3 regions of the Lachnospira sp. CLA-JM-H23 genome follow, and region 3 is predicted to be linked to each of the others. Evidence: predicted binding sites of a transcription regulator. Region 3 holds the regulator's gene; each other region holds the start of a gene.

Region 1 (8,037 bases), on a different contig from region 3:
TCTAGAAATAACATCCATCTGCTGTTCCTTTGTAAGGTCGATGAACTTAACAGCATAACCAGATACACGGATTGTAAAGTTAGCATATTCTGGCTTTTCTGGGTGTTCCATAGCATCAAGTAACTTATCCTTACCGAATACGTTAACATTGAGGTGATGAGCACCCTGATCGAAGTATCCATCCATAACATTAACAAGGTTGTTAATTCTTTCTTCTTCGTTATGTCCTAAAGCGTCTGGGTTCATTGTCTGTGTATTAGAAATACCATCTAATGCCCACTCGTAAGGAAGCTTTGTAAGTGAGTTAAGTGAAGCAAGAAGACCATTCTGCTCTGCACCATAACTTGGGTTAGCACCAGGAGCAAGTGGAGTACCAGCCTTACGTCCATCAGGCATAGCACCTGTGTACTTACCATATACTACGTTAGAAGTAATTGTAAGGATAGATGTTGTTGGCTCTGAATTTCTGTAAGTATGTCTCTTCTTAATCTTCTCAAGGAATGTCTTAAGTAACCATACAGCAATATCATCAGCTCTGTCATCATCGTTACCATACTTAGGGAAGTCGCCTTCGATTTCGTAATCTACAACGATACCTGTCTCATCACGTACTGTCTTAACCTTTGCATACTTAATAGCTGAAAGTGAATCTACAACGTGTGAGAATCCAGCGATACCAGTAGCAAATGTTCTCTTAACATCTGTATCAATAAGAGCCATCTCAGCAGCTTCATAGTAATACTTATCATGCATATACTGGATAAGGTTAAGTGTATTAACATAAAGATCAGCTAACCAATCCATCATAGCATCGAACTTATCAACAACTTCATCATAATCAAGATATTCTGAAGTAACTGGCTTGTAAGCAGGACCAACCTGTTCTCTGTTCTTAACATCTACACCACCATTGATAGCGTAAAGTAAGCACTTAGCAAGGTTTGCTCTAGCTCCGAAGAACTGCATTTCCTTACCTGTCTGTGTAGCAGATACACAGCAGCAGATTGAATAATCATCGCCCCATGTTACCTTCATAACATCATCGTTCTCATACTGGATTGAAGATGTATCAACAGAAATCTTAGCAGCATACTTCTTGAAGCTTTCTGGAAGTCTTGAAGAATAAAGTACTGTAAGGTTTGGTTCTGGTGAAGGTCCCATGTTCTCAAGTGTATGAAGGAATCTGAAGTCGTTCTTTGTAACCATTGAACGTCCATCGATACCTGTACCACCAACTTCAAGAGTAGCCCATGTAGGATCTCCTGAGAATAATTCGTTGTATGATGTAATTCTTGCGAACTTAACCATTCTACACTTCATAACGAAATGATCAATAAGTTCCTGAGCTTCCTTCTCTGTAAGAGTACCAGCTTCAAGATCTCTCTGAATATAGATATCAAGGAATGTAGATACACGACCTACAGACATAGCAGCACCATTCTGTGTCTTGATAGCTGCAAGATATCCAAAGTATAACCACTGAACAGCTTCCTTAGCATTAGTAGCTGGCTTGCTGATATCATAACCATAGCTTTCAGCCATCTTCTTCATACCTGCAAGTGCCTTGTACTGATCAGATATTTCTTCTCTTAAACGGATAACGTCATCAGTCATTGTTCCACAACCACAGTTAGCGTGATCCTTCTTCTTTTCTTCCATAAGGAAGTCGATACCGTAAAGAGCAACTCTTCTGTAGTCACCTACGATACGTCCACGTCCATAAGTATCTGGAAGACCTGTGATGATGTGGCTGTGACGAGCCTTTCTCATCTCTGGTGTATAAGCATCGAATACACCCTGGTTATGTGTCTTATGATATTCTGTGAAGATCTTATGAAGTTCTGGATCTGGTTCATAACCATAGTTCTTGCATGATTCTTCTGCCATCTTGATACCACCATAAGGCATAAATGCTCTCTTAAGTGGCTTATCTGTCTGAAGACCAACTACCTGTTCAAGCTCCTTCATAGATTCATCTATATATCCAGGACCATAAGCTGTAAGACCAGCAACAACTTTTGTTTCCATATCAAGTACGCCGCCCTTAGCTCTTTCTTCCTTCTGTAATTCCTGAAGTCTTCCCCAAAGCTTGTTAGTAGCTTCTGTAGGTCCTTCAAGGAAACTTTCATCTCCATCATATGGCTTGTAATTGTTCTGAACGAAATCTCTTACATTGATCTCTTCTTTCCAAAGTCTGCCTTTGAAACCATTCCACTGATCAAAATTTACCATTATTGGTTCCTCCTTAATAAAATAACTGTTAATTTGTATAATAGTTTGTATATTGTATACAAAACTCTCAAAAATATAAAGCGAAATGTTAATTTCTTAACTATCTCTCGCAAGGGTATATTAACACCCCTGTCAATTAATTTCAATACATTTTTTAGTTGTTTTTAGTTTTATACAATGACGGCTTAAATTAACATTTTCTTCCAAATTATGTGTCTTTACAGCGGCAGATTATTGTTTATCACGACATTTTATAATAAAATGATTTTTCCTAAAATCAATTTCTCCATTTTTCTTCATACGGCTTAATTCTGCTGACATTGCACTCCTGTCAACTGAAAGATAATCAGCCAACTGCTGCCTGTTAAATGGTATATCGAACTCATCACTCCCACATTTGGCGGCTCTTGCTGATAAATATGACAATACTTTCTCCTTAGTGCTTCGTTTGGATAAATGTGTAATCTTCTCGTTCATAACCACACACCTGTCAGCAAGCATATATATAAGATTATGAATAAGATTACTGTGGAACTGGCACGATGAACTACATACCGTCATAACCTTGTATGTGTCAAGAAATGCAACTATACATTTATCTGCCGCAACAACCTCTACATTGGATGTCTTGTCGTTACTGCATGCATATGCCTCTCCGAATATTTCACCCGCTGACACATATGTCATAATATGCCTGTTGCCCCAGTAATCAGCCTTTTCTATGCTCACATTGCCCTGAATCACCATACCTATTTTGGATATTTTATCGCCTTCATTAAATATAACTTCTTCTTTGTCATACTCGCGAAATGTTATCTCAAGGCATTTGCTCATTCCATTAGCCTCGTCTGGTTCTATACCGCTAAACAGCCTGCTCTTTTGTATAACTCCCATATAATCCTGTGAAATGTCATATAATATTCTGCCCATATTCTTCAATCCTATTCTTCTCTATATTATTCATAAAATAATCTATAAAATCTACGGTGTCTATTCGCAGCCGCTTCCTTTTCTTTTGCACTCATTTGCCAATCTCTATCTTTTCGCACTATTAACTTAATATACTACACACCTGTACTATAACCTAGCATATCCTACACTCACGAATTCGTGCTTCCGCACTCTTTATCCTGTTTCACAGGATATTCGTTCGTTAATGGTGCAAGAAAAGTAAATGTCTGCTTCGCAGCCGCTTCCTTTTCTTTTGCACTCATTACATTATAATCTTATTTTTGTTGTATTTACAACATACTTTATTAATATTTAATATTATACTTACCAGGTAGTTAAGATATAATTCAAACTAATCAGCCAGCTATGAAAATATGGCTGAAAATAACCACAACATATACTTATTAAGACATTTTAGCGGGTCTGCAGGATAGAATCCTGTTTCACAGGATTCTCCACCTATGGCGGAACACTTTAGTGGCATCTACATTACCGCCGTATGGTGAATCTGCCCAGAGGGCTTTTTATTTAACAGGAATTTTTATCAGAATTTTCTATTAAATAAAAATACTACTATAAATAGGAGGATTTATTTGATTATGATAAGAAAGATTATAGAAATTAATGAAGAACTCTGCAACGGCTGTGGCTTATGTGCACACGCCTGTCACGAGGGAGCTATTGGAATTGTTGACGGAAAGGCTAAGCTTTTAAGAGATGATTATTGTGACGGTTTTGGCGACTGTCTGCCAGCCTGCCCTATGAATGCAATTCGTTTTATTGAGCGTGAAGCTCCTGAATATAATGAAGCTGAAGTACTTGCTAACAAAGCGGCAAGTGGAAACCAGATTAACAACTGGCCTGTACAGATTAAGCTTGTATCTCCTTTTGCACCATGCTTTAATGGAGCTGACCTTCTTATTGCAGCAGATTGTACAGCTTATGCCTACAGTACATTCCACCACGATTTTATGCGTAACCACATAACACTTATCGGATGTCCAAAGCTTGATATGGTTGACTATTCTGAGAAATTAACCGAGATATTCAAGAATAATAACATAAAGAGCATAACTGTAACACGTATGACTGTACCTTGCTGTGGTGGATTGCAGTATGCAGTTGAAAAGGCTGTAGCTGACAGCGGCAAGACAATTCCTGTAAGAGTTGTAACTATTGGTACTGATGGCAACCGTGTTAATTAATTTTTCTGTAATGCTTAGTGATATAGTACAACTATAAAAATACAGGTGACGACTATATCATTTTCCCATATCAATAAAATATATTAACCATAACTCTGCCTCTGCAAATGTATAATATCGAAATGCTTTTCCAGGTTTATAATATAAGATTGTCACACGAAACTTATATTTTAATATGCTGACATTACTCAGGACTTTTATATTTCTATGTTCTATATAATGCCAGCATATAATTTCTTGTAACAGTCTTTAATTATTTTTTATTCTCCTATATTCCCAATTATATCCCTCAATGGCACATTTTCTGCCTCACATATGCTCTTAATAGTTTCATATTCAGGATATCTCTTAACTTTGCCATTAGGAAGCGTACACACCTTTACGTCAATTTCACCATATGGTGTACTGACTTTTTCAATTTTTCTTGGAAGAATTGTTCTCTTCATTGCACAACGTCTTATTCCTATTGTCGTTGTTTCCTCAAATATGATATTTTCCATAGTCGTAATATCTTCCTTGCAGCATATTACAACAAGCTCATATGCAGGTCTGTTCTTTTTCATATATATAGGAAGAAAATGCACTTCTCTTGCACCCGCCTTATACAGGCGCTCCATAGTGTATCCTAATATCTCTGACGAACAGTCATCAATATCCGTTTCCAGCTTATATATTAAGTCAGCATTTTCGTCTAAGCTTTCACTATTACTCTCAATAAGCATTGCCCTTAATACTCCCGGAAGCTCATACTCTCTCTTGCCTGCACCATATCCAGTCTTCTTTATTGTAAAATGCTGTGGAAGTGCTGTATCTGTTCTTACAGCCGCTACAATCGCCGCTCCCGTTGGCGTTACAAGTTCGCCTTTAATATTGGTATTGCTTAATTCTATATTATAAGCTGATGTTATATTAAGAACCGCTGGCACTGGTACTGGAATTATTCCGTGCTGGCACCTTATTGTTCCAGTTCCCTCGCTGATACCTGGAACATACACCCTGTCTATATGCAGGTTATCGAAGCATACAGCAAACGCCACTATATCCACAATCGAGTCTACTGCACCAACCTCGTGAAAATGAACATTTTCAATATCTGTAGCGTGTGCCTTGGCTTCTGCTTCTGCTAATATTCTGAATATTTTCTTAGCAAGCTTTTCTGCATTCTCAGTAAGCTGTGTCTGCTCTATAATAGAATATATTTCTTTCAGCCCCCTGTGGCTGTGATGTGCTGAATGAGTATGCGAATGTACATTTTCAAAATTGTGCGTATGCCCTTCGCCATTAAGATGTCCATACAGATATTCCATATCGTGGTCGTGGTTCTCGTGTCCGCTGTCCAGCACTACATTAAAATCACACGAATCTATACCATTCTTTTTAACTCTTGTTATCTTAACCTCATAACCTGTCAGAGGCATAGTTGCAAGTGTTTTTAACAAATATTCTTTATCCGCTCCGGCATCAAGAAGTGCCGCAACAGACATATCTCCGCTTATTCCTGAATAACATTCAAGATATAATTCTCTCATATATGTATAACCTCATTTCTTAGCAAATGTAGTAAAAAGGCAAGCATCATTCATCTAGATAATAAATCTGATGCTGTGCCTGCCCTTTCCTTGTTTACGATATAATATGACTACTTCGTAGTCACTTAGAAGTTTCTTCGAAACTTCGTATGCGTTGAAAAACAACGCAGAAATTATGATATAATATGACTACTTCGTAGTCACTTAGAAGTTTCTTCGAAACTTCGTATGCGTTGAAGAACAACGCAGAAATTATGATATAATATGACTACTTCGTAGTCACTTAGAAGTTTCTTCGAAACTTCAGATGCGTTGAAGAACAACGCAGAAATTATGATATAATATGACTACTTCGTAGTCACTTAGAAGTTTCTTCGAAACTTCAGATGCGCTGAAAAGCTGCACAAATAGTTAACATTTATTTACTGGCCTATGAATTCCATAACCTGTTCTTCACCTATAAAGCCTATATTAGTTGCAGCAACTTCTCCGTTCTTAAATAAAAGAAGGGTTGGTATTGAAGCTACCTTATACTGTAATGCAAGATTAAGTTCCTTATCTGTATCAATCTTACATATCTTTACATCGTCCTGCTTTGCCGCTACTTCCTCAAGGACTGGTGCAAGCATCTGGCAAGGTCCACACCATGTTGCCCAGAAATCTACAAGCACTGGCTTATCCGACTCAAGTACCTCCTGTTTAAATGTTGCTTCTGTAACGTGAATAATCTCCATAATTATCTCCTTTCGTTTTTCTTTTCAATCTCCATATGATATAATATTTTATTCAATGTCCACGACTTGTTAGTCTTAGTCATAACAGCCTTGTAATCGACATTAAGATTGTTGTTTCTGATACCAAATAAAAGCTTGTCCAGATGTTTCTGTGTAACATCACAGAATATAACTATGCTTTTATCTTTATTAATAAATGGCATAATATCATCAGTTCTGTAATCCTGACTATATGCCAGTACATTTTCTAATGTATCTGAAAGCTTAGTATTGTCAATAACTATGCTTTTTATTCGCATATTAGCCGCCATTGTTATAATCTTTCTGGCATCAGCTACATTATATATTATAATCTTTTCCATATACAATCCTCATTATCCAAACATTTTATTTAATTAATACAATTCCTAAAATCACCAGCAGCCCGGAACTCACATTAAAATCACTTAATCATTCTCTTAATTTCATTCAGTTCTTCCTCGTGCTTTCTTGAAATAGCACCCGGATTACGTTTCATAATTCTGAATACGCTCTTGTAGTTTCTTCCAGTATCAGCCTTAAGATTTACCTTTTCATTTTCAAGTGTTTCTAAAAGCTGGTTAGCCGCCTTCTCGTCCATAATCTTATTCTTAAGACTCTCTTTAACAGCCTCTGTCATTCTCTGTAAGGTTGCAAGCTTAACACCTTTTCTTTCATTCATATCATTCTCGAATGAAATTCTACCCTTAAGCTTACCCACTGAACCTGCCTTATTCATAACACTTGCTTTACCTTCAGCGAATTTTTCTTTCATTTTATTATAATCATCTTCAACAAATGCTGAGGCAACCTCAAGTCTTTTGGCAAGAATTCTTATCTGTTCATTACTATTAGCAAGCTTTTCAATTGCAGCCTTCAAATCCATAGCTTCATTGAATGACTGTGTAAAGTCAACTGCCATAGCTATTGTCAAGACAAATGCTATTATGTCCGTAATTGTATCTGGAAGCATATATACAATGCCCTCTATAGGTCTGTGTACAATTCTTACAAGAAGAACAGAGAACACACCCCAGCCTAATGATACGAACAGACATATATGTCCCATTAAATTTAATGGCTGATTACTGTAATCCCAGTATCTTACGCCGAACATTTTCTCCATACAATATCCTGTAACAAATTCAAGTATTGTTGATGATATCATTCCAAACAGGAATATTAAAGCTATATTATCCCTTACTCCTATAGTACTTACCAATATTACCATTGCACCTGAACCATATATTGGAAGTGCTGGTCCATGAAGAAATCCCCTGTTTACCCACTTTCCTTTTCTGGCTGATACATAACAACATTCCCATACCCAACCAAAGAAACAATATATATAAAAGAATAATAACCACT
Region 2 (8,037 bases), on a different contig from region 3:
CTGCCTGTACACAGTTCTTTTTCTATTTTAATAAGAGTCTGCTCTGATATAACAGATCTTCCAAAACAATTCTCAATATAAGAGCAGTCATCATTTTCTTTCTTATATGTTATATTATCTTTCTTTTTACTGTAAGCTGCTTCACCAGTCATATTGTCCGCCGCAGAAGAACGCATAACCATTACATGATTATTTCTTACAGAGCTGACAGGCATTATTCTTGTCATTATCCGGGCAAATGCCCCTGTAAAATGCAGTCGCAACGCTTTTTTTTCATGTTTTACGCCATCAAAAAGATTAAATTTGCGATAAATTGCCAGCACAGCATCTATCAACCGGTCTGTTTCAGGCATTATCTGTGGTGTCAGTTCTGCATACAGCTTTTGTTCATTTGGTGTCAGCAGAACCTTCTTTTTCCCTGACACACTGCTCCATCTGGCTGACTGCATATTATATACAAGCCGGTTTTTACTCATCCACTCCTGCCTCGACAGCTTATATTCACCTGCAAAAAAAGCCTTTCCATAATAAACCCGTAAATCAGTCATAGACGGACGTTTTAATGCTTCCTCTGTATACAGTACATGTTCCAGATAAAGCCATGTCAGATCATCCAGCATAGCCTGACTGATATCTCCGTTCCAATAACCAAATAAAGTGCTGATTGCCTTTTCACCATAATACTTATATGCCAGTCCAATTATAAGATTCATATATAAATCTGAATCTAAATCCCCTGTTTCAACAGCCAGAAACAATGGATCAAAATTATAGCGTTCCGCCGCATTCCATACCTGATTAGCAGCCCGTCTTTCCTTAGCAGTATAAGAAATGGTACGCATTATTCAAACACCTCCGTATTATGCAGCTTTAAAGGAAACCTTGAAGCTATGACATCACGTATAAGCTCTTTTTCATAGCTGTCAAATATCTTATTGGTAATTCCAAGATCCAATGCATCCCTGATTGGAATACCCTTTTTTATAAGACTTATAGCATCAATTAATCCACGCAGATCCAAAGCTTTCTCTGTAAGTTCACCATTTTCACATTTTTTCTGAAGTTCATTAAATAAAAGTGCAAACTGTTTGTTATACTTAGTAACAAGTGAAGGAAACTGATCCTTTAACAGTCTCTCAAGATCTTCCTTTGCCAGTGGCGGCATCTGTATAACTACAAATCTTGAGGCAAGTGCCTCATTTAATTCCCTTGTACCTGCATAATTATAATTCATCGTAGCAATAAAACGTGTATCATCTGCAACCTCTATCCTGTCATATCCTGGAACATCAATTACACGTCTGAAATCAAGTACAGAATGTAAGACTGCAAGTGCTTCATTCCTTGCCATATTGATTTCATCGAGAATCCCAAAGCCGCCACTTTGTGCACAACAGTACACCGGTCCGGGTCTGAATGTAACCCTGCCATCGTGAAATGTATCAGAACCTATCAGCGCAGCCGCATCCATATTAACATGGAAGGAAATATCCCATGCCGGACGTTCAAAAACTGCTGCAAGATTCTGTGCAAGCACATTTTTTCCCGTTGCCTTCTCTCCTGCCAGCAAAAGATTTCTGCCACACAGAAGCACTGCAAGAGCCTCTTCCCATACCTTATTGCCATAATAATGAAAATGTGGTACAGGAATACGTTTTTTTAATGCTTCATCTACAGTATGTTCTTCTGAATAATGCCGGACTTCTTCTACAAGCTGTGCAGAAACACCTTCCTGCTTCAAAAACTCAATCAGATTATTCAATACCAACACCTCTTTAACTATTTTTTTATATTTTGATTATATTCTTTTTATTTATTTATTTCAAATTACAATAATTCAAGCTATATTAATGTCCGATTTATTCAAGTTCGAATTGTCCCGTATAGAGCTGGTAATATCTTCCTTTCTGCTCTATCAGCTCATCGTGGCTTCCACGCTCAATAATCTGTCCTTTCTCAAGTACCATAATCGCCTTGGAATTTCTTACAGTTGACAATCTGTGTGCAATAACGAATACTGTTCTGCCTTCCATTATTGCATCCATACCATTCTCGATAAGTCTTTCTGTTCTTGTATCTACTGAGCTTGTCGCCTCATCAAGAATAAGTACAGGAGGCTTGGCTACTGCTGCCCTCGCAATGGCAAGAAGCTGGCGCTGTCCCTGTGAAAGATTGCTTCCATCGGAATAAAGCATTGTATCATAACCATCTGGAAGCCTTCTTATAAATGAATCTGCATTAGCTATTACGGCTGCCTCCCTTACTTCCTCATCTGTTGCATCAAGCTTTCCATATCGTATATTGTCTGCAATAGTTCCTGTAAACAGATGTGTTTCCTGTATAACCATTGCCATTGACCTTCTTAAATCATCTTTACTTATATCCTTAATGTCTATTCCGTCATAAGTTATTGTTCCTGACTGGATATCATAAAATCTGTTAATAAGATTAACTATTGTTGTCTTTCCTGCACCGGTTGAGCCTACAAATGCTATCTTCTGTCCCGGCTTTGCATATAAAGTTACATCATTAAGAATAGTCTTTTCTTTTACATATCCAAACACAACATCTTTAAATCGCACATCTCCCTTTAACTCAACAAGATAGCCTGCTTTATCTTTCGTCGCTGGAACCTTCCAGGCGTATATGCCTGTATTACCTGAAGCTTCCATAAGTTCACCAGCTTCATTTTTCGTAACATTACATAATGTAACCCTGCCTTCATCAACCTCAGGTTCTTCGTTCATCATATCAAATATACGCTCTGCACCTGATAAGGCTGAAAGCAGGAAATTAACCTGTTGTGTGAACTGGTTAAGAGGCATCGCACTCTGCCTTACATATACAAGATATGCTGAAAGCGTACCTAAATCCATAAGTCCCTTTAATGTAAATATACCGCCAACACAGGCTGATATTGCATAATTAAGATAAGAAAGACTTACTATTGTAGGAATCATCATTCCAGCAAATGCCAGTGCATTAGTTGACTCTTTTCTGAAATTCTCATTCATTTCACAGAATTTCCCGTAATCCTTTTCCTCGTGGTTAAATACCTTCTCAACCTTCTGTCCAGCCATCATCTCCTGAACGAATCCATTGATTTTACCAAGCTCTTCCTGCTGTCTGTTAAAATATTTCTTACTGTGCTTACTGTTAAATTTGATAAAGAAGAACATTATAATAAGAAATACGACAACTATCATAGAAAGACGTATGCTTAATACCATCATCATCGTAAGTGTACCAAACAGCATAATAAAACTCTGTATTATCATAGCAAAACTGTTATTCATAGCTTCCTGAACTGTATCAACATCATTAGTAAAACGGCTCATAAGTTCGCCGTGTGTATGTGCATCGAAATATTTTAATGGAAGCTTCTGTGTATGCTTAAATAAATCATTTCTTATATCCTGTATAACCTTCTGTGACATTTTCACCATAATGCGGTTATATCCAAGTGTTGATAATGCTCCACACGCATACATTACGCCCATAGCTATAACAGCCTTTAAAAGTCCTGTCATATTGCCCGGAACAATAAATCTATTGACAACAGGCTTAATAAGATAAGTTCCTGTAACATTAGCTCCTGCACTTATGAATACAAGAAATGCTACTAATATAAGCATCCATTTATAATGTCCAAGATATACGAATAACTGTTTCAATGTCTTCTTGGTATCTTTAGGTCTTTTATATCCAACATATTTAGCCATTATAAATCCACTCCTTCCTTCTGTGATTCATATATTTCCTGATATATCCTGTTATTGGCAAGAAGTGTTTCGTGTGTGCCTATCGCAGCTACCTTTCCCCTGTCCAGTATGATAATCTGGTCAGCGTGCTTTACCGAAGATATTCTCTGTGCTATTACAATCTTGGTCATATCTGGAAGCTTATTAGCAAGTTCCTCTCTTATCTTAGCTTCTGTCGCTGTATCTACCGCACTTGTTGAGTCATCAAGAATAAGCACCTTTGGCTTTTTTAATATAGCTCTCGCAATACATATTCTCTGCTTCTGTCCACCTGATACATTGACACCGCCCTGTCCCATATCAGTATCATACCCCTGTGGAAGTCTGTCTAAGAATTCATCTACACAGGCAATATGGCAGGCTTCATTTATCTCCTCCATAGAAGCATTCTCATTACCCCAGTAGAGGTTAGAAAGCAGTGAGCCTGAGAATAAAGTGTTCTTCTGCAATACAACTGCAATAGCATCCCTTAAATGTCTCATAGGATATTTTTTTACATCTATTCCGTCTATTCTCACCGTTCCTTTGGTTGCATCGTATAATCTTGGAATAAGTGATACAAGCGTTGTCTTGGCTGAACCCGTCTGTCCTATTATTCCAATAGTCTGTCCTGCTTCTATATTAAATGAAACATCAGAAAGAACATATTCTTTTGCCTCTTTCTTGTATTTAAACCATACGTGGTCAAACTCAATTGAACCCTTTTTAACACTTATATCCTCTGCCTGTTCATCTGTTATGTCTATTTTTTCATCAAGAACTTCGACAATTCTTGAAGCTGAGGCTAAAGAACGTGTCATCATAAGAAATACATTTGACATCATCATAAGTGAATTAAGTATAAGAAGAACATAACTTAAAAAGCTTGTAAGCTCACCAATCTTTAACTGTCCTGCATTAATAAGATGTCCGCCGATAAAGAGAATTGATATAATCGTTCCATACATAACAAACTGCATAGCTGGCATATTAAGAACTGCTATACCGAATGCTTTCTCTGACTCTTTCTTAAGATTAGCATTAACTTCCTCAAACTTAGAAACCTCGTAATCACCTCTTACATATGCTTTAACTACTCTTATCGCAGTAAGATTTTCCTGAATGCTTCTGTTGACTAAATCTATTGCATTCTGCATACGTCCATAAAGTGGACGGACATTCATAATAATAATTATGAGAAGCACGGCAAGTATAGGCAGTGCCACGAAAAACACGAATGCAAGTGTTCTGTTAATTGTAAATGCTACTGACGATGCAAATATAAGCATAACCGGGCTTCTGCCAAATGGTCTCATACCTGTTGATACCGAATTCTGTATATTCGTAACATCACTTGTCAGACGAGTAACCAGCGAAGAAACCCTGAAATGGTCTATATTGGCAAATGAATATGATTGTAATTTCTCATATTCTGCCTGCCTTATATTAGCGCCAAGTCCCTGTCCTGCAAGTGCTGAAAATCTTGCACTTCCAATGCCAAGGATAAGTGCCAGAACCGCACATCCTGCCATCTGCAAGCCCTTAGTATAAATATAAGCTGTGTCGCCATTAGCAACACCATTATCAATTAAATCAGCCATAATCATAGGCACCATAAGTTCAAGCACTGCCTCAACAGCAATACATAAAAGTGCCAGACAGGCATATTTCTTATACTGTTTCATATAAGAAAATATTCTTTTAAGCATTAAAATGCACCTCCAATTGTTGTATCTGCAACTATTGTAACATCAATTTTTGCACTGTCAACTTATATTTTCAGCCTTCAGACTTCAAATACCTGATTATCCATATCTAAATTGGGAACTGATAAATTATTAACTTCTAAACTTTCTATAAAACGGCAATAATTTATTGACATCCGCATATATAAGTGTTAAAGTGTGACCATAATGATTGTTAATTAATTATCAATCTTATTTTTATTAAGATAGTTACTTCGTGTAACACTATACATCACTAACAAAGTATATGTATGATTATCTAAGAAAAGGGGAACTAATTATGAGCAAAGAAAAATCTTTAGTAGTTGACAACATCCAGTCTCTTGAAGAGCTTATAAGCTCTGTAAAAGAGGCACAGCGTATCTTTTCAGCATATTCGCAGGAACAGGTTGATAAGATATTTACCGCTGCTGCCCTTGCTGCTAATAAGGCAAGAATACCTCTTGCCAAGATGGCTGTCAAAGAAACTGGTATGGGAATTGTTGAAGACAAGGTAATCAAAAATCACTATGCTGCTGAATACATTTACAACGCATACCGTGATACCAGAACCTGCGGTGTTATCGAGGAAGATAAAGCCTATGGCATTAAGAAGATCGCAGAGCCTATCGGTGTTGTTGCCGCTGTTATTCCTACAACTAATCCAACTTCTACTGCTATATTCAAGACTCTTATTTCATTAAAGACACGTAATGGCATTATCATAAGTCCACATCCCCGTGCTAAGGAAAGCACAATAGCTGCTGCTAAGGTTGTACTTGAGGCTGCTGTTGCTGCCGGTGCTCCTGAGGGTATAATCGGCTGGGTTGATGTTCCAAGCCTTGAACTTACCAACACTCTTATGAAAGAAGCCGACATTATACTTGCAACTGGTGGTCCTGGTATGGTTAAGGCAGCTTATTCATCTGGAAAGCCTGCACTTGGCGTAGGTGCTGGTAACACTCCAGCTATTATCGACAGTACTGCCGATGTTATACTTGCCGTCAACTCTATTATCCATTCTAAGACATTTGATAATGGTATGATATGTGCTTCTGAGCAGTCAGTAATCGTTGACTCATCTATATATAAGCAGGTTAAAGAGGAATTCACTAAGCGTGGCTGTCACTTCCTTAATAAGACTGAGCTTGATAAAGTAAGAAAGACTATCATTATCAATGGCTCGTTAAATGCCAAGATAGTTGGCCAGAGTGCTTATAATATCGGAAAGCTTTCCGGCATAGAAGTACCTGAAACCACCAAAATTCTCATTGGCGAAGTTACTTCTGTTGACCTTTCAGAAGAATTCGCACACGAGAAGTTATCTCCTGTTCTTGCTATGTATAAGGCAAAGGATTTTGATGACGCCATAAGTAAAGCTGAGCGTCTAATAGCTGATGGCGGATTTGGTCATACTTCTTCTATATATATTAATTCTGCAACTGAAAACTACAAGCTTGCTAAGTTCGAGGAAGCTATGAAGACCTGCCGTATTCTTATTAATACACCTTCTTCACAAGGCGGTATCGGTGACCTTTATAACTTTAAGTTAGCACCTTCTCTTACACTTGGCTGTGGTTCGTGGGGCGGTAACTCTGTATCTGAAAATGTAGGCGTAAAGCACCTTATTAATATTAAGACTGTTGCTGAGAGGAGAGAAAATATGCTGTGGTTCAGAGCACCTGAAAAGGTATACTTTAAGAAAGGCTGCCTTCCTGTTGCACTTAACGAGGTAAAGACTGTATTAGGCAAGAAGAAAGCATTTATTGTTACAGACCAGTTCTTATATAAGAATGGCTACACTAAGTGCGTTACCGACAAGCTTGATGAACTTGGCATAACACACACAACCTTCTTCAATGTTGCACCAGACCCTACATTAGAATGTGCTATTGAAGGAACTAAGGCTATCAACAGCTTTGAGCCTGACTGTATCATTGCTATCGGTGGTGGTTCTGCTATGGATGCTGCCAAGATTATGTGGGTTATGTACGAACATCCTGAAGTTGACTTTATGGATATGGCTATGAGATTTATGGATATAAGAAAACGTATCTACACATTCCCTAAGATGGGCGAAAAAGCCTACTTTATAGCTATTCCTACTTCTTCTGGTACTGGTTCAGAGGTTACACCTTTCGCAGTTATCACTGATGAAAAGACTGGCATAAAGTATCCTCTTGCTGACTATGAACTACTTCCTAAGATGGCTATTATTGATGCTGATATGTGTATGGACCAGCCTAAGGGACTTACAGCCGCTTCTGGTATAGATGCATTAACACATGCTCTTGAAGCATATGCTTCTATTATGGCTACAGATTATACTGATGGTCTTGCACTTAAGGCTATGAAGAATATATTTGAATATCTTCCAGCGGCATATGAGAATGGACCTCACGATGCCAAGGCAAGAGAACAGATGGCTACCGCTTCTACTATGGCTGGTATGGCATTTGCCAACGCATTCCTTGGTGTATGCCACTCTATGGCTCACAAGCTTGGTGCTTACCACCATATACCTCACGGCATTGCTAACGCACTTCTTATTACAGATGTAATGCGCTTTAATG
Region 3 (8,037 bases):
ATTCAGGGAAGATATGGAAACAATTCTTACAGAAACGCCAGAAGACAGACAGACAGTAATGTTCTCAGCTACTATGCCAAAGGCTATTATGGATATTGCAAGAAATTTCCAGAAAGATGCCAGGATTATAAAGGTAGTAAGAAAAGAACTTACAGTATCTAATATAGAACAGTTCTATTATGAGGTAAGACCTAAGAATAAGACAGAAGTATTGTGCAGGCTTATTGATATATACAATCCAAGACTTTCAGTAGTGTTCTGTAACACTAAAAGACAGGTTGATGAGCTTATATCAGAGCTTAAGGGCAGAGGTTATTTTGCTGACGGAATACATGGTGATATGAAACAGCAGCAGCGTGACAGAGTAATGGATGACTTTAGAAGCGGCAAGGTAGACATACTTATAGCAACTGATGTAGCAGCAAGAGGAATTGATGTTGATGATGTAGATATGGTATTTAACTATGACATTCCTCAGGATGAGGAATATTATGTTCATAGAATTGGAAGAACAGGGCGTGCAGGAAGATCTGGAATGGCACTTTCATTTATAAGTGGCAAGGAAGTGTATAAGTTAAAGGATATCGAGCGTTACTGTAAGACTAAGATACTTGCAAAGCCTGTTCCATCATTGGATGATGTTAAGAACACCAAGCTTGATAATATGTTTGATAAAATCAGACAGACAATCGAAGAGGGTGGACTTACAGATATGGTTAATCTTGTTGAAGAACACGTTAATCAGGAAGAATATACATCTATGGATATGGCAGCAGCACTTTTAAAAATGCTTATAGGTGATACCCTTGACAGAGAAGATGAAGTAGAAGAATTCCATTTTGATACAGATAAAGATGATTCAAGAATGGTAAGACTCTTTATTAATATTGGAAAAAAGGATAAAATAAAGCCAGCTAATATTCTTGGAGCTATTGCAGGTGAATCTGGTATGCCTGGCAAGCTTGTAGGCGCGATAGATATGATGGACAACTATACATTTGTTGATGTACCAGCTATACACGCAGAGAAAATTCTTAAGGCAATGAATGATAACGTGCAGATTAAGGGACGCCGTGTTAATGTTGAGAAGGCTAACCAGTCAAGAGGCAAGGGCAGAGGAAAAGGCAAGCATAAGGACAAAGCAAGAAAGAATAAATAAATGAAAAAACAGGTGACATTAAGCAGTATAAACAGGGCAGAAGTATTAAGATACTTAGGATACAAGGGAATAGGGGCAGATGAGACAATAAACAGCCTTATAGATGAATGTGAGGCAGAGGTCTTAAAAGCGGCAGTTCCAAGATATGTATACAGGGTAGTGGATGTGACACAGGTCGATGAGGGCGTAAGGCTTGAAGGGACTTCTGTTACATTAAAAGGAAACTCAATTAAAGAACATCTTAAAGGCTGTAATAAAGCGGCACTTATAGCAGTGACAATCTCTGATGGAATAGACAGGATGTTAAGGGTGATGCAGGCCTCAGACCTTGCCAAGGCTGTAATATCAGACAGTATGGCAAGTGCAGCAATTGAACAGGTATGTGATAAGGTTGAGGCTGTTATTAAAGAGGAACTTCCAGAGTATAACCAGACATTCAGGTTTGGAATAGGATATGGTGATCTGCCTTTGTCACAGCAGGGCGAATTCTTAAAAATACTAAATGCACCTAAGCTTATAGGGCTTAATATAGGAAAGACTGATATGATGACACCAACCAAGTCTGTAACAGCAGTTATTGGGCTTACAACCGGAGAGGTCAGTTCAAAGAAAAAAGGCTGTATGTCGTGTAACCTTAAAGGTACATGCAGATTCAGGGAAGCAGGAGGACATTGTAATGAATAAATTAAAAGAACTTTTACAAAAGGATTATGTGATTCTTGATGGTGGAATGGGTACTATGCTTCAGGCGGCAGGAATGAAGATGGGTGAAACACCAGAGATGCTTAATATTACAGAACCGGAACTTCTCATTTCCATACACGAGCAGTATCTAAAGGCAGGTGCAGACATAATATATGCCAATACATTTGGTGGCAACAGATATAAGCTTGAAGAATGTGGGCATTCAGTTGATGAACTTGTAACAGCGGGAATTAAAAATGCAAAGAAGGCGTGTGCCAATGTGAATCCACGAGCACTTGTAGCACTTGATGTAGGACCTATAGGACAGCTTCTAGAGCCAACAGGTACATTAAGCTTTGAGGAAGCTTATGAGATGTATGCTGAGATAGTCAAGGCTGGTGAAGCGGCAGGTGCAGATCTTGTTGTATTTGAGACAATGACAGATCTGTTAGATGTGAAAGCGGCAGTGCTTGCAGCAAAGGAGAATAGCCAGCTTCCAATAATGACGACTATGACATTTGAAGAAAATATGCGTACATTTACAGGATGTCAGATATCTTCATTTGCACTTACAATATCAGGACTTGGAGTTGATGCCTTAGGTGTCAACTGTTCACTTGGACCTAAGGAACTTGAGCCGGTTATTAAGGAACTTACAGGCTGGACTAATCTTCCGGTTATAGTAAAGCCTAATGCAGGACTTCCCGACCCTGTTACTAATGAATATAATGTGACAGCAGAGCAGTTTGCTGAATTTATGAAGGATTTAAGAAAGTATGGCATTAAAATATTCGGTGGTTGTTGTGGAACAACTCCTGAATTCATAAAGTGCTTATCAGATATGTTACATAAAGAAGGCAATTTAGCAAAAGAGCCAGTGAAAATACCATCGGCTGTATGCTCAGCTACAAGCACAGTTATAGTTGACCAGCCAAGAGTTGTAGGAGAGAGAATTAACCCAACAGGTAAAAAGGTATTTAAGCAGGCACTCTTAGATAATGATATGGATTATATACTTGGACAGGCATTAGAACAGACAGGTGCGGGTGCTGATATTCTTGATGTCAATGTAGGACTTCCGGGAATTGATGAAAGACAGATGATGGTTGATACTGTGAAAGCACTTCAGTCAGTTGTGGATGTGCCTCTCCAGCTTGACTCAACTATACCTGAGGTTCTTGATGCTGCATTAAGAGTATATAATGGTAAGCCGATTGTCAATTCAGTTAATGGAGAAGAAGACTCTCTTAATAACATTCTGCCAATAGTTAAAAAATATGGTGCGGCAGTAATTGGCCTTGCTCTTGATAAAGATGGTATTCCTAAGAAAGCAGAAGACAGAGTTGCCATAGCAAGAAAGATTATGGACAGGGCAATAGCTATAGGAATTCCTAAAGAGGATATATATATAGACTGTCTTACACTTACAGCCTCAGCCGAACAGGAGGGGGTAATGGAAACGCTTAATGCACTTTATGAGGTTAAGCATACTCTTGGCTTAAGGACGGTGCTTGGTGTATCGAATATATCTTTCGGACTTCCTAACAGAGTGCTTGTCAATCACATTTTCTTAACAATGGCTATGCAGAATGGTCTTGATCTTGCGATTATTAACCCTAACATATATGAGATGATGGGGGCAGTAAGGGCATATAAGCTTCTTGCCAATATAGATAAGAATTCTGTTGATTATATTAAGGCTTATGCTTCAATGCCTAATATAAGCAAGATTAATCCAATGAATACAGCGGCAAATGCAGTACAGGGTGGTCAGACAGCACAGGCAGGTGGAAGTGTTAATCTTAAGGATAAGAAGGGCAGTTATACCTGTGATGACTTATTCTATGCAGTAGAGAAAGGTCTAAAAAATGAAGGTGCAGCAATAACAGAAGAACTTCTTGCAGGTATGGATTCTATGGACATTGTTAATAATGCCTTGATTCCTGCACTTGATAAGATAGGTGAGGAGTTCGAGAAGGGAACATTATTCCTGCCACAGCTTATAATGGCGGCTGGCGTTGCACAGGGAGCGTTTGAGGTTATAAGAAAACATATGATTATGAGCAATAATGCACCTGTAAGCAAGGGAAAGATTGTTATTGCGACGGTTAAGGGAGATGTCCACGATATTGGAAAGAATATCGTAAAGGTACTTCTTGAGAATTATGGTTATGAGGTTATTGATCTTGGAAAGGATGTTGAATATCAGGTTGTTGTAGATGCGATTAAAGAAAATGGTGCGAAGCTTTGTGGTCTGTCAGCACTTATGACAACAACACTTGTTTCAATGAAAAAGACAATAGAACTTATACATAAGAACAATCTTGATTGTAAGGTTATGGTAGGAGGAGCAGTGCTTACTCCTGAATATGCTAAGGAAATACATGCGGATTTCTATTCAAAGGATGCAAAGGAGTCTGTGGATATTGCTAAGAGAGTGCTTGGATAGAGTACATTTCTTTACTTTTTAGCAAAATAGTTATATAATTAACATTAATTTTGAAGGCTGATGGGAAGCTGGTAATTACAGGTTTCCCATCTCCTTTTCGTAGCAGTATTGCACAGGAATGGAGAATGTTATGGAAGAGAATAAGAAGATTTCATCGGCTGTTATAAGAAGATTGCCAAGATATTACAGATATCTGGGCGAACTTATAGAAAGTGGTGTTCAGAGGATTTCATCTAAAGATTTAAGTGTGAGAATGAAAGTTACAGCATCACAGATAAGACAGGACCTCAATAATTTCGGAGGTTTTGGACAGCAGGGATATGGATATAATGTGAAGTATCTTTATGATGAGATAGGCAAGATACTTGGAATAGACAGGAAGCATAATATGATAATAATAGGTGCTGGTAACCTTGGACGTGCTATTGTTAATTATACAGACTTTGAGAAGCGTGGTTTTGTTATATGCGGCGTATTTGATAACAATCCAGAGCTTAAAGGTGAAAGCATTCACGGAATAGATATAATGATGATGGATCAACTTGCCGATTTTATACATAAGAACGATATAGAGATAGTTGCACTGACAATACCAAAGCAGGCGGCTAAGGAAATCGGAAAGCAGGTTGCAGATGCAGGAATTAAGGCTATATGGAATTTCGCACATACAGATCTTAATCTGCCAGATGACGTAATAGTTGAGAATGTACATTTATCAGAAAGCCTTATGAGACTTTCTTACACAATTGCCAATAAGCACTCATAAAGATATTAAATCCAAAGGGGGAATTGATGGTGTCTAAGATAACTTATGAATTGTTAAAGAATAGTGATGTATTTAAGAATATTCCGATTCTTACGCTTGATGAGCGATGGTATCACCTTATTAACGAGAAGAATAAGACAGATGAGATTGCGTATTGGGAGAAACAGGTTAATGAACTGCTTAAGAAGCAGGGAAGAATTAATAATGACATTAAAGACATCAAGAAGCTTAAAAAGCAGCTTATCAATGATGTTGTTGAGAATATGGAAGATGATGATTCAAGTAGGCAGAAGCAGAAGCGTATGAGCCAGAACCAAAGACTTATACAGGAGTCTAATGACAAGATAGCTTCGCTTGAAGATGAACTCTTAGAAGTACCAAGAGAATTGGCAAGGGCTAACGAGAAGCTTCTTACAGAGACACTTAAAGCCTGCTATGACAGAATGAATGCCAATACAGAGGATATAGAGGTACTTGATAAGTGGATTAATGCTACAAGAGTCAAGCTTAAGAAGAATATTCTTATAAAACAGGATAAAGAAACTGTTAATAATAATATGTATTCTCTTATACACGATATTATCGGACCTGAGAATTGTAGTGCAGTTGACAGAATTAATGAAGGCAATGTAGGAGATAAGCAGGAATGAGATATGTATTAGATGCGGCTTCTATGAAGAATGTGGATTCTTATTCAATTAATACTCTTGGTATACCATCAGTTGTGCTTATGGAAAGAGCCGCACTCTCAGTGACAGAAGCTATTGAAAGCAAGGTTAAAGGAAATATACATACAGACATTATATGCGTATGTGGACGTGGCAATAATGGGGCAGATGGACTTGCGGTGGCAAGACAGCTTTATCTTAAGGGCTACAATGTGGATGTGTATATAATTAACTCACACGCTTCTACCAAAGAATTCGATATACAATTGAACATAATAAAGAATCTGGGCATAGAATGTATTAATAGCCCGGATTTTTCTAAATATGGGGTTATTGTAGATGCCTTATTTGGCAATGGCTTATCAAGAGAACTGGCAGGAGAGGCCAGAATAGTAGTAGATACAATTAATAAATGCAGTACATCAGTGCATTCGCAGTATACACAGAATAGCGACAATAATGGAAACAGGCTTGTTGTGGCTGTTGACATACCATCAGGTATAAGTGCATCGACAGGTGTGGTTATGGGATCTGCGGTTAATGCTGATATAACAGTTACCTTCGGATTTGAAAAAATCGGACATATATTATATCCAGCAGCTTCATATTGTGGGAAGATTATAAGAAAAGATATAGGTTTTGCACAATATCCGGATATGACAAGGGATATTTTCACATATGATTATAGTGATATATCTGATATGCTTCCGCTAAGAAAGCCTGATGGCAATAAAGGAACATTTGGAAAGGCACTTGTAATAGCTGGTTCAAGGCTTTATGGAGGTGCAGCAGTATTAAGTTCAAGAGCGGCGGCACGTATAGGTGCAGGGCTTGTAAGAACCCTTACGCATATAAGCAACCGTACAGCAGTTATAACGGGCAATATGGAATGTATTGTTGATACATATGATACTGATGAGGAATGTGGAGATTTTGTTAAGAATACAGAGACATTAGTGGATAAATGTATCTGCTGGGCAGATGTTGTGTGCATAGGTCCGGGGCTGTCTATGGAAGAAAGTGCAGTAAAGCTTGTAAGAAGTGTGTCAGCAAAGAAGAATATTAAAAAGCTGTATGATGCAGATGCCCTTAATATAATCGCCCAATATAAAATTGAACTTGATGGCAGTAATGATGATGTAGACTATGAAGCTGGCGGCAATAGTGGTAATGCTTCATATAAAGATGATATGTCAGATAAGAATGTTGTCGTTACACCACACATAGGAGAAATGTCACGTCTTACAGGACTTGATATTGCGGTGATAAAGAATAATCCTATAGATACAGCAAGAACATATTCAAGAGAACATAATTGCGTATGTGTATTAAAAGATGCAAGAACTATTGTTTCTGATGGAGAAAGAGTGTATATTAATATGTCAGGCAATGATGGAATGGCAACAGGAGGTTCGGGAGATGTGCTTTCAGGCATAATAACAGGACTTATGGCACAGGGACTTACTACTTTTGAAGCTTCAGCACTTGGCGTATATATACACGGCTGTGCAGGAGATGAAGCTGCCTTAAGTAATGGTAAGTATTCTATGGTTGCGGGCGATATTATTGACAATATAAAAAATGTGCTTATAAAAGCAAGAGGTGAATAATGAGTAAGTATTACAGAGTATATGCAGATGTAGATCTGGATGCAATCAGGGCTAATTGTATTGAGCTTATGAGCAAGACAGAACCTTCAACAAAGGCACTTGCAGTTGTTAAAGCAGATGGCTATGGACACGGAGATGTGGCTGTATCCAAGGCAGTAAGAGATTTAGTATATGGATATGCAGTTGCTACGCTGGATGAAGCTGTTAATTTAAGAGAAAATGGAATTAATAAGCCAATACTTATATTAGGCTATGTTGAGCCTGAGGAATATGAGGCATTGGTTAAGAATGAAATAGATGCAACAGTATTTGACTATGAGACAGCCAAGGCACTTAATGATGTTGCCTTAAGGCTTGGAAAGGTAGCTTTCTGCCATATCAAGGTTGATACCGGAATGAGAAGAATAGGTCTTGAGCCAGATGAAAGTGGTGTTGAGATAGTTAAAAAGATAAAGAATTTAAAGGCACTCAATGCAAGAGGCCTGTTTACACATCTTGCAACTGCTGATGAGAAGGATAAGACCGCTGCATTAAGACAGATTGCAAAGTATGATGCTTTTGATGATGCGTTGAAGAAAGAAGGTATATCATTTGAGATAAAGCATGTATCCAACAGTGCAGCTATTATAGATATGCCACAGGCTAATCATGGAATGGTGCGACTTGGAATTGCTTTATATGGTATGTATCCATCAGATGAA

Evidence for each region. Region 3 encodes Rex, which represses fermentation and respiration genes when NADH is low (regulators of the CRP and FNR family bind a similar motif). Its sites were predicted from a motif close to ATTGTTAANTANTTAACAAT; they were not measured.
Region 1: pflB (formate C-acetyltransferase) is a predicted target of Rex. The motif match lies at 2,317-2,336, and genes of this name have one in related genera.
Region 2: adhE (bifunctional acetaldehyde-CoA/alcohol dehydrogenase) is a predicted target of Rex. The motif match lies at 5,657-5,676, and genes of this name have one in related genera.

The regions. Positions count from the first base shown of each region.
Region 1 is NZ_JBBMET010000001.1:32,851-40,887, reverse strand. It holds gene pflB (formate C-acetyltransferase) at 1-2,232, opposite strand, end outside; gene WMO42_RS00180 (Crp/Fnr family transcriptional regulator) at 2,464-3,162, opposite strand; gene WMO42_RS00175 (4Fe-4S binding protein) at 3,783-4,388, shown strand; gene larC (nickel pincer cofactor biosynthesis protein LarC) at 4,649-5,917, opposite strand; gene trxA (thioredoxin) at 6,340-6,651, opposite strand; gene WMO42_RS00160 (DUF3783 domain-containing protein) at 6,654-7,013, opposite strand; gene WMO42_RS00155 (membrane protein) at 7,094-8,037, opposite strand, start outside.
Region 2 is NZ_JBBMET010000001.1:161,761-169,797, reverse strand. It holds gene WMO42_RS00755 (hypothetical protein) at 1-842, opposite strand, end outside; gene WMO42_RS00750 (MoxR family ATPase) at 842-1,762, opposite strand; gene WMO42_RS00745 (ABC transporter ATP-binding protein) at 1,860-3,722, opposite strand; gene WMO42_RS00740 (ABC transporter ATP-binding protein) at 3,722-5,449, opposite strand; gene adhE (bifunctional acetaldehyde-CoA/alcohol dehydrogenase) at 5,766-8,037, shown strand, end outside.
Region 3 is NZ_JBBMET010000005.1:142,595-150,631, forward strand. It holds gene WMO42_RS08070 (DEAD/DEAH box helicase) at 1-1,159, shown strand, start outside; gene WMO42_RS08075 (methionine synthase) at 1,160-1,843, shown strand; gene WMO42_RS08080 (homocysteine S-methyltransferase family protein) at 1,836-4,292, shown strand; gene WMO42_RS08085 (redox-sensing transcriptional repressor Rex) at 4,423-5,058, shown strand; gene WMO42_RS08090 (hypothetical protein) at 5,085-5,708, shown strand; gene WMO42_RS08095 (NAD(P)H-hydrate dehydratase) at 5,705-7,336, shown strand; gene alr (alanine racemase) at 7,336-8,037, shown strand, end outside.